2 regions of the Arthrobacter sp. StoSoilB20 genome follow, and region 2 is predicted to be linked to the other one. Evidence: riboswitches for the same ligand, from Rfam matches in the RefSeq annotation. Region 2 holds a riboswitch; the other holds the start of a gene.
The links. Region 2 has a riboswitch for thiamine pyrophosphate ahead of thiD (bifunctional hydroxymethylpyrimidine kinase/phosphomethylpyrimidine kinase). Riboswitches for the same ligand answer to the same signal wherever they lie in the genome.
Positions count from the first base shown of each region.

Region 1 (7,691 bases), 440 kb from region 2:
CCTTATTCATTTGGGCATTGGCGCTGCATGCTCAACGGGGGCGGCGGAGCCGTACCGGAGCACGAACGGGCGCGCAAGCAAATCCAGTGGAAGCCGATCGCGGGCTATCTAAGTACTGGCACTGGTGACCAGTTGGTACATCTCAAGATCGCGTAGGGGCGGGCTTGTTGAATTCAAAAAATCTACTGAATCAACGACCGGGCATCCATTACTACAGTTCCAGTCTATCCTCTGGGAGCCATAAAGCCCGGATCGCCCGTCCCAACGCGTTACTGCATCAGTTCGAACCTGATTTCCCGGCTGGCAATATCGGCCTTGACCAAGCGGACGCGAACCTTGGTTCCGGATTCCAGTTCGCCGTCGCAGCGGGCCGTGACGGCGGGTTCTGCGATCTGGACAGTTCCGTAGGGGCCACCGCCGTTGGTTCTGTTGCCGTTACTGCCGTTGGCGTTATTCCCGTTGCCGTTGGCGTTGTTCCCGTTGGCGGGCTTGGAACCTGAAATCACCACGGCATCGAATTCCTGGCCAACGTGGTTTGCTACCAGTGCCGCTTCCACGGTGTCCAGTGCTGCACGCTCAAGCCGCCCCGCCAGTTGGTCCGAGGATGCCATGATCTCGGGCAAGGAGGGCAAGGCTTCACGGGCCCAGCCTGGAATGTCCCTGTTGTTGCTCAGTGCCTCGCAGATCACCAGGACGAATCTGTCGATGAGGCGCCGCAATGGTGCTGTTGTGTGGGCGTAGGGAGCTCCAATGGCCGCCTGGATGACGGTGTCAGGGACTTCGCCGTCGAAAGGCGTGTAACCGGCACCCCTGAACAGCATTCCCGCAGAGTGCAGGATGGCCAGTTGCCGGGGGTCGGACGCATCAAGGGTCCGCAAATACTCGCCGTAGGTGACGTGGCCGTCCCACGGCTTGCCCAAGGCGGTGGTTTGCCGCTTGAAGTGCTGCAGCGAACGTTCGTCCGGGGCGGGCATTGTGCGAAGGATGCCCACTTTTCCTTCGAGCATCAGTTGGGCGGCGGCCATGCCGGTCATCAAGGAGATCTGGGCGTTCCAGTCCTCCACCGGCAAGGAGGGAGCTGCGACGATCCTGTACCCGCCGCCGTCGGTTGCCTGCACGATTTCCTGTTCCGGCATGTTCAGGCTCGCGCCTCCACGCTGCCTTTCCAGTTCAACCCGTTTCAGTCCCACTTCTTTAAGGAGCTGCAACACAGGCGGGGCCGTGTTGTCATCGATTTGCTGTTGGGCGCCCTTGTAGCTCAGTTTGGCCCGGCTGCGGACCGCAGCCCGGGACAGGCCCACGGAGACGACTTCGGCCGTTGCGTTGAGGTCGAAGTTCCACACGAAGGCACCGCAATCCTGGCCGGCCAGCAGGCTGCCGGCATTTTCGCTGATGACCTCCGGGTGCAGGGGAATGCGGCCGTCGGGCGCATAGAACGTCTGTCCGCGGTGCCGGGTCTCGGCATCAAGTGCACCGCCTGGAACCACGAAGGACGGCACGTCGGCAATGGCGTAGAGGACCTTGTAGCCTTCTCCGGCGCGATCGATGAACAGGGCCTGGTCCAGGTCAGTGGAGGTCGCGGGATCGATGGTGACAAACGGAATGTCCCGCAGATCCTGCTCCGGCAACCCATGGGTTTCCACGGCCTGCTGTGCCTCGGCCACTGCCTCCGCCGGGTAGGCAGAAGGGAGTTCCAACTCCGTCCTTAGGGCCGCAAGTGCTTCAGCAAGCTGGTCCGAGGAGTCGTCTACGTTTGGCGCTATCCGATGATGTGACACGAAAATCAGGGTAGCCCGAAACCAGCGGATAGTCTTCGCCGCCGCACGCAAAAGCCCGTTGCTCCGAGGAGGCAACGGGCTTTTGGCACGGCTGTTGGCCTGGTAGGGGGTTAGCCTGCCGGGGTCAGGGTGAAGCTGGCTGCTTTGTCGCCAACGTCATTATTGATGACCACGGTGGTGGGGCCGTTCTTGATGTCGAAGGCAATGACGCCCTGCTGGATGTCTCCGGCGGCGACCTCACCGGAATTCAGGCCACCCATTTCGCTGCCAAGCAGGATCCGGTCGCCCTTCTTGCCCTCAGCGTCGAAGGCTTCGAAATTGGTGAACGTGGCGAAGCTTGATCCGGCGGTGGTCTCCCAGGAAACCTCCACCAGGAGGAACCCTCCATTAAGAGGCTTCATAAAAGCCATTTCGGGAATCTCGGTGGTGTATCCGGAGTCAAGGACTGTGACTTTGACGTCGTTGCCCTTGGAGACGGTGATGTCAAAGGAATTTCCGGCAGTGGCAGCGCCCTGGGACGGGACCGGTGCCTCTTGGGAGGCCGATGGGACGGCGGGGAGGGGCGTGGACTGTCCTTGGACGGCGGCAGCCACCAAGGTCAGGGACAACACTGTGGACAGGATTCCAAGAATCAGGCCGGCGAACCAGACGACGAGCGTGATGATCCACGCCTTCTTCTTATTTTCCGGATAGCCCTGCAGCGGGCGGCCTTCCTTATCCCGTGCGTTGCCGGTCAGTGTGATGATGAGGTCCACGATGGACCAGATGCCGAGCCCACCCGCCGTGAGCAGCTTGGCAATGCCGGTGCCGATCTTGCCCAGGTAGAAACGGTCAACACCGAGGCCACCCAGAAGCAAGGACAGGATCCAGGTGACCATGAAGGACTTTGCCGGAGCACCCGTGCCGGGAACACCGTAAGGGCTGGAGGCCGGATCAGGCTGATAAGTGGATTGCGGCCCGCCCTGGTATTGGCCCTGGTATTGGTTGCCGTAAGCACCGGGTGCGGGCGGAACTGGCGGGGCAGCATTCCCGTTCCCGGGCGCGGGAGGGTAGCTCGGATTGCTCATGGATCATCCTTCGGGGGAGTGGGTGCGAGGGGAGGACACGTGGCCTGCGGGCAGGCTGGACAGTCAACTCACTTCGACTCAGCCTAGTAGGACCACCGTGGGCGGCAGCAAATCTTCGCCAAGGGGCTTGTGGACAGCCTTCCGGGACCACCCGCCGCGCAATGGCCGGCTCAGGCGGCGTCCAAGGCCTCCAGCAGCGACTTCGCGGCCGTCGTCGGATCCGTCGCTTCGGTGATGGCGCGGACCACAACGATCCTGGTGGCTCCGGCAGCCACTACCTGTTCGACGTTGCTGAGATCAATCCCTCCGATGGCAAACCAGGGCAGGTTCACGGCGCCGCCTGTGGTCTCCCCGGCCCGTTTGCCTGCTTCTGCGGCATATGTGACCAAGTCCAATCCCACAGCTGCGCGGCCCGGTTTGGTAGGTGTTGCCCAGAGGGGACCAACACAGAAATAGTCCAGGCCACCCTGGCCCGGCGAGGCTGCGATTGCCGCGTTCACTTGCTCGGGAGAGTGGGTGGACAGGCCGATCGTGACCGGCTGCGGCAGCAATGTCCTGGCCACTCCCAACGGCAGGTCCTTTTGCCCGATATGGAACACGGGAGCCCCGGAAACACTGGCAACATCGGCACGGTCGTTGACGGCCCAGAGCCGTCCGTGGCGTTCGGCAACTCCGCGCAGGACGGCAAGGAGCTCCAACTCTTCGGCAGCTTCCAGGGTTTTGTCGCGCAGCTGGATGATGTCCACCCCACCGGCAAAAGCGGCGTCCACAAAGTCTTCAAAATCGCCTTGCCGTCTCCGGGCATCAGTGCACAGGTATAGGCGGGCGGTGGCGAGGGCGTCAGTCGGGGTCATGGAAACCAGCGTAGTTCCTCTAAACTGGGCACGTACTGCGGGAGCCGCGACGTTCGTTATATGACCGTCCGGCTGAGAGGGCTTCAGCGCCGACCGCTTGACCTGATCCGGCTAGTACCGGCGTAGGGAAGGAAACGAATGGCAGATTCCGGCCATCCCCAACTCCAGGCAGACGTGGCCGTCATCGGCGCAGGCGTGATCGGACTCGGCATTGCCCACCAAGCACGCCGGCTGGGCCGCTCAGTGGTGGTCATCGATCCCGCGCCCGCTACGGGAGCCACGTATGCTGCCGCTGGAATGTTGGCACCGGTAAGCGAGTTGCACTACCAGGAGGAAGACCTTCTGGACCTGATGCTCGAATCGTCCCGCCTGTGGCCCTCCTTTGCCGCAAGCCTGGGTCACGGAGGACGGGACACCGGATACCGCACGACGCCGACGCTGGCCGTAGGTGCCGATGCCGCGGACCGGAAGGCGCTGGCAGATCTGCGTACGGTCCAGCTTGCTGCCGGTCTTGGGGTTGAGCCCCTGACCTTGCGTGAGGCCCGCGAACGCGAGCCGCTCCTGAGCCCGCAAATTTCCTGTGCCTTCGACATTCCCGCAGATCACCAGGTGGATCCCCGAAAGCTGGCCTCATGCCTCATCGCAGGGTTGGCAGACCACGCAGCCGGCGACTCCACCTGGGTCCAGGGCGCCGGGAACGGGTTTGCCGTTGCGGCCAAGGCGACACGATTGCTCTGGCAATCCGGTCGTGTCACGGGAGCCGAACTTGAGTCCGGGGCCACAGTCCTGGCCAAAGAAACCGTAGTGGCCAACGGACTGGGGTCATCTGAGCTTGAGGGCCTTCCGGACGGGCTGACCCTCCCTGTGCGGCCGGTATACGGCGACATCCTCAGGCTCCGGGTGCCCGGACACCTGCGCCCCCTGCTCAGTTCCACTGTCCGGGGGATGGTCCGCGGAGTACCCGTTTACATCGTGCCCCGCGACGACGGCACCGTGGTCATCGGTGCTACCCAGCGGGAGGACGGGCTCTCAGCATCCTCCAATGCCGTCTCCGCAGGTGGCGTCTACCAGTTGCTGCGGGACGCCCAGGTGCTGGCTCCCGCAGTGGCCGAACTCGAACTGCTCGAAGCAACAGCCCGGGCCCGCCCCGGAACGCCGGACAACGCCCCGTTGCTGGGACGCGCGGCCGGCCCCACCGGGGACGTTGAAGGTCTGGTGGTCGCTACGGGCTTCTTCCGGCACGGTGTCCTCCTGACACCGGTAGCCGCAAAAATCGTGGGCGGGTTGTTCAACGGTTCATCAGACCCCAGGTGGGACCCCTTCCGCCCCGACCGTTTCAGTGCAACCCGGGGTCACTTGTGGCCCTTTGAAGCCTCCGCAGTGGGCCATAAGTGACACTGCGTTGCCTTAATCCCGAGAACAAGGAAGCAGCATGAACATCAAACTCAACGGTTCCGATCACGCCGTGCCGGAGGACGCGTCCGTCAGCACCTTGGTCACCGCTGTCACCGGCCGCGCCCTGGACCACAGCGGACAGGCGGCCGACGGCGGCAAGCTGGGTATCGCCGTCGCCCGCAATTCCGAGGTGGTACCGCGCAGTCAATGGGCCGCGACGGCGCTCGCCGACGGAGACGAACTCGAACTTGTAACAGCAGTCCAAGGAGGCTGAACCATGACTACGACAAATACTGAGGTCCGTACCGACGCCCTGGTGATCGACGGCGTCGGGTTCGGCTCCCGCCTGATCATGGGTACCGGGGGTGCCCCGAGCCTGGACGGCCTTGGTGCCGCGCTGCTCGCATCCGGAACCGAGCTCACCACCGTGGCCATGCGCCGCTACTCCCCGGCGGAAACGGGATCGCTCTTCCAGCTCCTGGTGGACCACGGGATCCGTGTCCTGCCCAACACCGCCGGCTGCTTCACGGCCAAAGACGCGGTGATGACTGCTGAATTGGCGCGTGAGGCGCTGGAGACTGACTGGGTGAAGCTGGAGGTCATCGCTGACGAGCACACGCTTCTCCCCGATGCCGTGGAACTGGTCGAGGCAACGGAACAACTGGTCAACCGGGGATTCAAAGTCTTCGCCTACACCAACGACGACCCCGTCCTGGCCTTGCGCCTCGAAAATCTGGGAGCTGCCGCTGTGATGCCCCTGGGCTCGCCCATCGGAACCGGACTGGGCATCCTGAACCCGCACAACATTGAACTCATCGTCTCCCGGGGCTCGGTCCCAGTGGTGCTCGACGCAGGAATTGGGACGGCCTCCGATGCTGCCCTTGCCATGGAACTGGGGTGCGACGCCGTGCTGTTGGCCACCGCGGTCACCCGGGCGCAGAACCCGGTGCAGATGGGCGAGGCCTTCAAACATGCTGTGATCGCGGGCCGGCTGGCCAGGCTGGCGGGCAGGATTCCCCGGCGTGAGCACGCTTTGGCGTCCTCGGCCATGGAGGGCCGGGCGGAGTTCCTCTAACGGTGACTGCTTAAACAACAGTGAAGGATTAAACAACAGTGACCGGCGCCCCAGGGCGTCGGTCACTGTTGTTTGTTCTTGCGGCTGCTAGAGCCTGAGCGCCTTGGTCAGGGCAGCGGTATCGTGCTGCGTGCGGACCCGGCCCAGGTAGACCACAACGCCTGCAGCTGCGGCTGTTCCCAGAACGATGGGCAGCACCCACGGAATCCAGGTGGCCCCGGGCTGATAGCCCAGTCCGGCGCTGATGAACGCAATCCAGCTCAAGGTGCCCACAGTCGCCGAAACTCCGGCAGGCAAAGCGACACCGTATTTGCCGTGCCTTTTGTCGTTGGCCCACACGATGAATCCGGTGGCAACGGTGGCCAGGACCACAACGACGAGTGAAAGCATGAAGACTCCTTAGCGGACTGCGTTGGTTGGGCCGGTGCCCTAGAGGGCGCCGAAACCGACGCGGCGGACTTCCTCGGCGCCGATCTCCACATAGCCAAGGACGCTGCCGGGAACAATGATCTGGCGGCCCTTTTCGTCGGTCAGGCGCAGTTCCGAGCCCTTGGACACGGCCTCTGCCACGATCTTGGCCACGGCGTCTGCATCCAAAGCGGATTCGAGCACGATTTCACGGCCAACGTTCTGAATGCCGATCTTTACTTCCACAGCAAGGCCTCCAAGCCAATCAAGTTGTAAGTCTGTCCTCTATTTGTAGCCTAGGACTCTTTGGGGAATCGACTGATTCCGCGCCAAGCTAAACGATAGATCAGATCACTGGCCACATCGAGGTCAAGGTTTCCGTCTGTTTCAAGCCAGTAGCGGGCGCTGACCTGCGCCATTCCGGCCAGGCCGCGGCCCAGGAGCTGGGCCTCCAAAGGAGGCAGCTTGGTGTCCTCGGCAATGACGTGGGCCACCGCATCAGCGAACGTCTTGTTGAAAGTCTCCAAGCGGGAACTGACGTCGGGATCGTTGATGAGGTCCGACTCGAAGACCAGCCGGTGGGCCTGGTCGTCATCGGCGATGAACCGGTAATAGGCGCGCATGACGGCCTTCACGCGCTCTTTGTTGTCCGAAGTGGAGTTCAAGGCGCTGAGCATCAGCTCTGTCAGCGTGGCCAGGTGGCTGTCCAAAAGGGCCATATAGAGCTCGCGCTTGGACGGAAAGTGCTGGTAAAGCACCGGCTTGCTGACGTGGGCGGCTTCAGCGATTTCGTCCATGGCCGCACCATGGAAACCGTTGGAGACAAAAACTTCAAGTGCGGCATTCAGCAACTGTGCGCGGCGCTCGTCGCGCGGCAATCTTGGTGAACGGGTTGAAACAGCCCGTTCCTGCTTGGCCGGTACCCCGTCGTGTGCCCTTGTGCCGTCAGCCACAGTCTGCCGCCTTTCCTTTGCAGTTATGACCACTCTACCGGTGGGTAATATGACCGGGCGGCATCGGCGGGCATACATTGGGGTATGGCCTCAATTGTTGCTGCCCGCCCTGCTGCGCCCGCTGTCCTGCCGCCCTTGGTTGAACCTGCCGCCGAACTCAC
Region 1 is NZ_AP024651.1:3,212,525-3,220,215, reverse strand. It holds gene LDN85_RS14535 (RNB domain-containing ribonuclease) at 270-1,778, opposite strand; gene LDN85_RS14530 (TM2 domain-containing protein) at 1,889-2,845, opposite strand; gene thiE (thiamine phosphate synthase) at 3,016-3,699, opposite strand; TPP riboswitch at 3,727-3,845, shown strand; gene thiO (glycine oxidase ThiO) at 3,838-5,094, shown strand; gene thiS (sulfur carrier protein ThiS) at 5,132-5,368, shown strand; gene LDN85_RS14510 (thiazole synthase) at 5,372-6,169, shown strand; gene LDN85_RS14505 (hypothetical protein) at 6,257-6,559, opposite strand; gene LDN85_RS14500 (DUF3107 domain-containing protein) at 6,599-6,823, opposite strand; gene LDN85_RS14495 (TetR/AcrR family transcriptional regulator) at 6,874-7,608, opposite strand; gene moeB (molybdopterin-synthase adenylyltransferase MoeB) at 7,615-7,691, shown strand, end outside.
Region 1: another riboswitch for thiamine pyrophosphate. It lies ahead of thiO (glycine oxidase ThiO); the one in region 2 lies ahead of thiD (bifunctional hydroxymethylpyrimidine kinase/phosphomethylpyrimidine kinase).

Region 2 (7,691 bases):
CAGGCCCCGGATCTCACCACTGTTCCCCGTGTAGCAGCCGTGGAGGAGAAGGAAGAAGAGCCGGAGGAAGAAACCGGATCCGGCGCAGAGGATGAGCTGGAGGATGCCGGCAGTCGTCGTCGCCGCCGGAGCCGTGGCCGCCGTGGCCGGCGCGGAACCGAGCGCGAGGAAAACGAGACCGAAGAGGGTGCCGAGTCCGAGGACGAAGAAGCTCCGGTTGCTGAAACCTCGGACGAAGGTGTCACTTCCCGTCGCCGCCGTCGCCGCCGCCGTGGTGACCAGGACCTTGAACTGACCGGTGGAACGGATGACGACCCGCCCAACACAGTGACGCGCGTCCGTGCCCCGCGGCCCATGACGGAGACTGCACCATCGAACCGTGTTGCCAGTGTCAAGGGTTCCACCAGGCTTGAAGCGAAGAAGCAGCGTCGTCGTGAGTCTCGTGAGACCGGACGCCGCCGCCAGGTGATCACCGAGGCCGAGTTCCTGGCCCGCCGCGAGTCGGTGGACCGCCAGATGATTGTCCGCCAGCGCGACGACAGAATTCAGATCGGTGTCCTGGAAGACGGTGTGCTTGCTGAGCACTTCGTTTCCAAGACCCAGCAGGATTCCCTGATCGGCAACGTATACCTGGGCAAGGTCCAGAACGTCCTGCCGTCCATGGAAGCTGCCTTCGTGGACATCGGACGCGGCCGCAACGCCGTCTTGTACGCCGGTGAAGTCAACTGGGATGCCGTCAACCTCGAAGGCCAGCCGCGCCGGATCGAGAACGCCTTGAAGTCCGGCGACTCTGTGCTGGTCCAGGTCACCAAGGACCCCGTAGGCCACAAGGGTGCCCGCCTCACCAGCCAGATCTCCCTTCCCGGCCGGTATCTGGTGTACGTTCCCGGTGGTTCCATGACCGGCATCTCCCGCAAGCTTCCCGACGTCGAACGCAACCGCCTCAAGCGCATCCTGAAGGACCGCCTGCCAGAAAACGCCGGCGTCATTGTCCGCACGGCTGCCGAGGGCGCATCCGAAGAGGAACTGACGCACGACATCAACCGTCTGCGCGCACAGTGGGAAGGCATTGAGGGACAGGCCTCGTCCACCAAGGTCCTGGCTCCGGAATTGCTTTACGGCGAGCCGGACCTGACCATCAAGGTGGTACGTGATGTCTTCAATGAGGACTTCTCCAAACTGATCGTTTCCGGCGACGACGCCTGGGACACCATTGAGGCATACGTTACCTACGTTGCCCCTGACCTGGTGGGCCGCCTTGAGAAGTGGACCAAGGACCAGGACATCTTTGCTGCCTGGCGTATCGACGAGCAGATCCACAAGGCACTGGAACGCAAGGTGTTCCTCCCCTCGGGCGGTTCGCTGGTCATCGACCGCACCGAAGCCATGACAGTGGTAGACGTCAACACCGGTAAATTCACCGGCAGTGGCGGCAACCTCGAGGAAACGGTCACCAAGAACAACCTCGAAGCCGCTGAGGAAGTTGTCCGCCAGCTTCGCCTCCGTGACATTGGCGGCATCATCGTCATCGACTTCATCGACATGGTCCTTGAGTCCAACCGCGACCTCGTCCTCCGCCGCATGGTTGAGTGCCTGGGCCGCGACCGCACCAAGCACCAAGTAGCCGAGGTGACGTCCTTGGGCTTGGTCCAGATGACCCGCAAGCGCATGGGCACTGGCCTCCTGGAGGTCTTTGGTGAGCAGTGCGAGCATTGCGCCGGCCGCGGCGTCGTCACCCACGACGAACCCGTTGAGCACCGCCGCGCCAACGTTGTGGCCGCTGAGCAGCACCGTCCCCACACCGAGGCCCAGCAACCCGCAGCACGGACGGAGCGCAAGCGTCGCCGCGGCAAGGGTGGCGGACAACCCGTCGCCGAGGCCCCCGCGCCGGTCCACACCGCACCGCCCGCTCCGGCTGCAGCTCCTGTTTCGACCGAGCCGCAGGACCCGGCCAAGCAGGCCAAAGCTGAGGCCACCCGGGCGGCACTGGCCACCATCGCTGCCGCCGCGCACGCAGCCCACCTGCACGACGACGAAGTTCACCGCGCGGAGGAGCAGGCACGGGCAACCGGTCAGCAGCAGGCAAGCGCCGGGCAGGCAGCCCGGAGCGAGGCTGGAGAGCCGGCCTCACGTGAATCAGAGCGGGAAGCAGCTGTCCGTGAAGCACGGTCCACTCCGGTCCTGCGTTTCGGTGGCGAAGAAGTAGCGCTGCCGATCGGTGAACACCACGAGGAACCGCCGGCAGCCAAGCCGGCCATGAGCCTGGACCTCCTTGCAGAGGCCTTCTCACACCTTGGCGCGGCTCCTGCCGAAAAGCCGGAAGAAGTACTCCCTCCCAAGGCAGCTGCCGCACCCGCGGTCGCCGTAGCCAGGCCTGCGGATGCAGGCCATGATGCTGCGTCGACGTCGGGCACCCGCCGTGGGCGTCGCAACCGCAGCGCCAGCCGGGCGCAGGGCGCCGCCAACGAAACCAGCGTCGAGCACCACGAAGCTACTGCTTCAGCTGCCGGTGGAACATCGCACGAGGCCAAAGCACCTTCAGAGCCAGCCACGAAGGCCGCGTCCGCGGAGCCCATCATCCTTGGGGTGGGCGTACCGGCCTCCGAGCTCTAGTATTTCGACAACAAAGGGCCCTGCAGTAGACCGTCGCCGACGGGTACTGCGGGGCCCTTTGCCGTCCGCCCCAGCGGTCATATCCGGTCTTCAGCGTGGCGAAGTTCCACGGCCGCTGTGCATCCCGGCTACGCTGGTGGACTGACACGGGGTGCCGGGCATTGGGCCAGGCTGAGACCAGACCCGTTGAACCTGTCCGGTTAGCACCGGCGAAGGGATGTCCCCATGACGTTATCGTCGTACTCTCCTGTGTACCCTCTGGCCGTTTCCGGACGGGAAACCCCCCGGGTGCTGAGCATCGCAGGCTCGGACCCGTCCGGTGGTGCCGGTATCCAGGCTGATCTGAAGAGCATTGCAGCCCACGGCGGCTATGGCATGGCGGCATTGACCGCGTTGACGGCGCAGAACACCAAAGGAGTCAGCGCGGTCCATGTACCCCCGGTGGAATTCCTGCGGCTGCAGTTGGAGGCCATCAGCACGGACATCGCCATCGATGCCGTCAAAATCGGGATGCTCGGTGACGCAGCGGTCATCGATGAGGTCCGCCGCTGGCTCGAGGAGGTGCGCCCCGCCGTCGTGGTCCTTGACCCGGTGATGGTGGCTACCAGTGGTGACAGGCTCCTGCAGGGATCCGCCGAGTCGGCTTTGCGTGCCCTGCTTCCCTTGGCTGACCTCATCACGCCCAACCTCCCCGAACTTGCCATGCTGTTGGGGGAGGCTGAGGCGGCCGACTGGGCTTCGGCATTGGACCAGGGAAAACGACTCGCCGCTGAGTGCGGCAATACAGTCCTGGTGAAGGGCGGGCACCTGGCGGGGTCCGAATGCCCGGACGCGCTGGTGAACACCAGCGGACTCCTGAGCCAGGACGTCATTGAGGTAGCCGGCCCCCGGGTGGATACACAGAACAGCCATGGCACAGGATGCTCGTTGTCCTCGGCGCTGGCCACTGTCCAGGCCCGTACCGGCGACTGGGAAGTGTCCTTGCGCGAGGTCAAACCGTGGTTGCTTGGGGCCTTGCTCAAGGCTGACAGCCTCGAGGTGGGGCTCGGAAACGGTCCGGTCCACCATTTTCATCACCAGAGGGTCCTGAGGCGTGGGGATTTTGCCGCGACGCTCTGGAAGGAAGCCACTGTGGAGCTGGAGGCAATCTACAAGCTCGGGTTCATTGAGGGCCTGAAATCGGGCAAACTCCCGGAAGCTGCGTTCAACTACTACCTCGCCCAGGACGCCATCTACCTCAACGGGTACTCCAGGGTGCTGGCGCGTGCAGGCGCTCTGGCCCCCAGCGAAGAAGAGCAACTGTTCTGGGCGAAAGCCTCGCAGCAATGCCTTGAGGTGGAATCGGAACTGCACAGGAACTGGCTCAGCACCCGCGAGGCATCCTCGGGGACCGGGCCGGTCACCAAGTCCTACGTGGATCATCTGCTGGCGGCCTCGGCCAGCGGCAGCTACCCCCTGGTTCTCGCAGCCATCCTGCCCTGCTATTGGCTGTACGCGGAGGTTGGCCAGCAGCTCAATGCGGCTTTTGTAGAGGCAGGGTCCCCGGCAGGGCACCCCTATGCGGACTGGCTCCGGACCTATGCCGACGAGGACTTTGCCGCGGCCACCAGGAATGCGATCAACTTCACTGACGCGGCTGCAGCTGCAGCGTCGGAGGGGGAGCGGGCGGCCATGGTGGAGGCTTTTGCCTTGTCCTGCCGCTACGAGACGGCGTTCTTCGATGCCCCCGGAGTTTTTGCCTGAGGGCTGTGGGAGAGGGCTTTTGGACTGGATCCGCAACTCGCCCACAGCGCGTCGCGGACCCAATCACGCTAATCGGCCTCAAACCCTGTAGGCTGTATGGGCACGGTGCCGGGAGAGTCCGTTTCATCTGGTGACGCAAGTCACGTGGTAGCCTCCGGACCCGGCCTCATTTGCAGCTGAAGGTCAAACTAGCGTAATCTTGATCTTCGGTGCTTACGCCAACACTTGGGTTATGCCCCTTGGAATTGTTCATGGGATGACTCGCGGACTTCGATCAGAAGTCCACGGCGTTGAGGCACAGCGCGAACCAAGCCTGATTCCGGTTCAAGGTTCCGCACGCAAATTTAGTTATAAACGTCGAGAGAAGTGAGTACCCAAGTGGTGTACGCGATTGTCCGCGCAGGCGGCCGCCAAGAAAAAGTTTCCGTTGGAGACTACGTAACGCTTAACCGCGTCCCCGGTGGAGCCGGCAGCACGCTTGAGCTGCCCGCCTTGCTCCTGGTTGACGGCGACAAGGTCACCTCCGCAGCTGCGGAACTGGCCAACGTCAAGGTTACGGCTGAGATCCTCGAAGACCTTCGTGGTCCGAAGATCGTCATCCAGAAGTTCAAGAACAAGACCGGCTACCGGAAGCGTCAGGGTCACCGTCAGGAACTGACCAAGATCAAGATCACCAGCATCGCGTAACTTTCGTTACCCGCTGTTCAGGTTTTTCAGTTTCCCCAGAAATTTAGAGGCAGGCATTTCACATGGCACACAAAAAAGGCGCGAGTTCCACTCGCAACGGTCGTGACTCCAACGCACAGTACCTGGGCGTCAAGCGCTTCGGTGGTCAGGTAGTTTCCGCAGGCGAAATCATCGTTCGCCAGCGTGGCACCCACTTCCACCCCGGTGCAGGCGTTGGCCGCGGTGGCGACGACACCCTGTTCGCCCTGCAGGCCGGTGCGGTTGAGTTTGGTACTCGCCGCGGCCGTCGCGTAGTGAACATCGTTGCTGCTGCAGCTGCAGAGTAACAACAAGTTCTGAACCGGTGGAGCGGGCCAAACGGCCCGCTCCACCGTTCTTTTAACCGCATTACAATCGACTAGGGCGCTTTGGGCGCGCTGGTTTTTGCAACAACGCTGGCAACAGCAACAAACGCTGTAGGACAGCAAATGAGGAGATCCACGTGGCTAGCTTTGTAGACCGGGTAGTACTGCACGTATCCGGCGGAACCGGCGGCCACGGCTGTGTCTCTGTCAAGCGGGAGAAGTTCAAGCCCCTCGGTGGCCCTGATGGCGGCAACGGCGGCAACGGCGGCGATGTCATCCTCCGGGTATCCGCCCAGACCACCACCCTGCTTGACTACCACCACGCACCCCACCGCCACGCCACCAATGGTGGCCCGGGCATGGGTGACTGGCGCGGCGGCAAGAACGGCGAGACCCTGATCCTTCCGGTTCCTGATGGCACCGTGGTCAAGACCAAGGACGGGGAAGTCCTGGCTGACCTCGTGGGCGAGGGTACTGAATTCATTGCTGCTGCAGGCGGCCAAGGCGGTCTTGGCAATGCCTCCCTTTCGTCCCAGAAGCGCAGGGCTCCCGGGTTTGCGCTGCTCGGTATCGAAGGCGAATCCAGCGATATCGTCCTGGAATTGAAGTCCATCGCCGATATCGCGCTGGTCGGCTTCCCCTCCGCCGGCAAGTCCAGCCTCATCGCTGCCATGTCTGCCGCCCGGCCGAAGATCGCCGATTACCCCTTCACCACCCTCATTCCCAACCTTGGTGTGGTCCAGGCCGGAGATATCCGCTTCACTATCGCCGATGTTCCGGGGTTGATTGAGGGCGCCAGCGAAGGCAAGGGCCTTGGCCACAACTTCCTCCGCCACGTTGAGCGCTGCGCCGCACTGGTGCACGTTCTGGACTGCGGAACCCTTGAATCGGACCGCGATCCTTTGTCCGACCTCGCCATTATCGAGGCGGAATTGGAGAAGTACGCGGTTGACATGAGCTACGCGGGAGTTGACGGCGAAGTCGTACCGCTCAACGAGCGCCCCAAGCTTGTGGTCCTCAACAAGGTTGACCTTCCTGATGGCAAGGACATGGCCGAGTTCGTCCGTCCGGACCTGGAAGCACGCGGCTACCGTGTCTTCGAAGTCTCAGCTACCAGCCATGAGGGCCTGCGCCAGCTCGGATTTGCGATGGCCGAGATCGTCAAGGCTGCCCGGGATGCTGTGGCAGTCGCACCTCCCAAGGTGGCCCCGCCCGTCCTCAGGCCGCGCGCAGTCAACGAATCCGGCTTCAAGATCCGCCGCGAAGAAAAGAACCTCGAGCCGCTGTTCCGCGTCCTGGGCGAAAAGCCCGTGCGGTGGGTCAAGCAGACCGACTTCACCAACGAAGAGGCCATTGGCTACCTTGCAGACCGACTGGCCAAGCTGGGTGTTGAAACGGAGCTCTTCAAAGTTGGCGCCAAGCCGGGCGATACCGTGGTCATCGGTGAGGACGACGGCGTCGTGTTCGACTGGGAGCCCACCATGATGGCCGGTGCCGAACTCCTGGCCACCCCCCGTGGTACCGACATCCGCGTTGCCGACATTGGCGATCGCCCCACGCGTTCGCAGAAGCGTGATGAGCAGATCGAGCGCCGCGAAGCAAAGGCAGCCGCGCGTGCAGAACTTGAAGCCGAGCGCAAGGCAGGCATCTGGACCGAATCCGTCAGTGGCCGCCGCGCCCAGACTGTGAGGGAGAGCACCCTGGACTCCGGTGATGACGACTAGGACCATCGACGCTCCTGGCACCGCCGAGGGCCTTGAACGCCAGGCCCTCGCCACCGCCAAGCGCATTGTCGTCAAGGTCGGTTCCTCTTCCCTGACGAGCATCAAGGGCGGTATTTCGGAGAAATCCCTGGCAGGCCTGGTTGATGCCTTGGCAGAGAAGCGCAATGCCGGCACCGAAATTATCCTGGTTTCCTCCGGGGCAATCGCCGCTGGCCTGGCTCCCTTGGGGTTGGCCAAACGGCCAAAGGACCTGGCAACGCAGCAAGCTGCTGCCAGTGTGGGCCAGGGACTGCTGATGGCCCGCTACACGCAGGCCTTCAGTGCCCATGGCGTGACGGTCAGCCAAGTGTTGTTGACCGCGGACGACCTGATGCGCCGCACCCAGCACACCAATGCCTTCAGGGCCCTGGACCGGCTGCTGAACCTCGGCGTAGTGCCGGTGGTAAATGAGAACGACACTGTGGCTACCCACGAGATCCGGTTCGGCGACAACGATCGCCTGGCCGCTTTGGTGGCACACTTGGTCCGCGCCGATGCCTTGGTGCTGCTGTCCGACGTCGACGCCCTCTACGACGGTCCG
Region 2 is NZ_AP024651.1:2,775,384-2,783,074, reverse strand. It holds gene LDN85_RS12540 (Rne/Rng family ribonuclease) at 1-2,613, shown strand, start outside; TPP riboswitch at 2,751-2,848, shown strand; gene thiD (bifunctional hydroxymethylpyrimidine kinase/phosphomethylpyrimidine kinase) at 2,839-4,356, shown strand; gene rplU (50S ribosomal protein L21) at 4,735-5,043, shown strand; gene rpmA (50S ribosomal protein L27) at 5,106-5,369, shown strand; gene obgE (GTPase ObgE) at 5,525-7,111, shown strand; gene proB (glutamate 5-kinase) at 7,101-7,691, shown strand, end outside.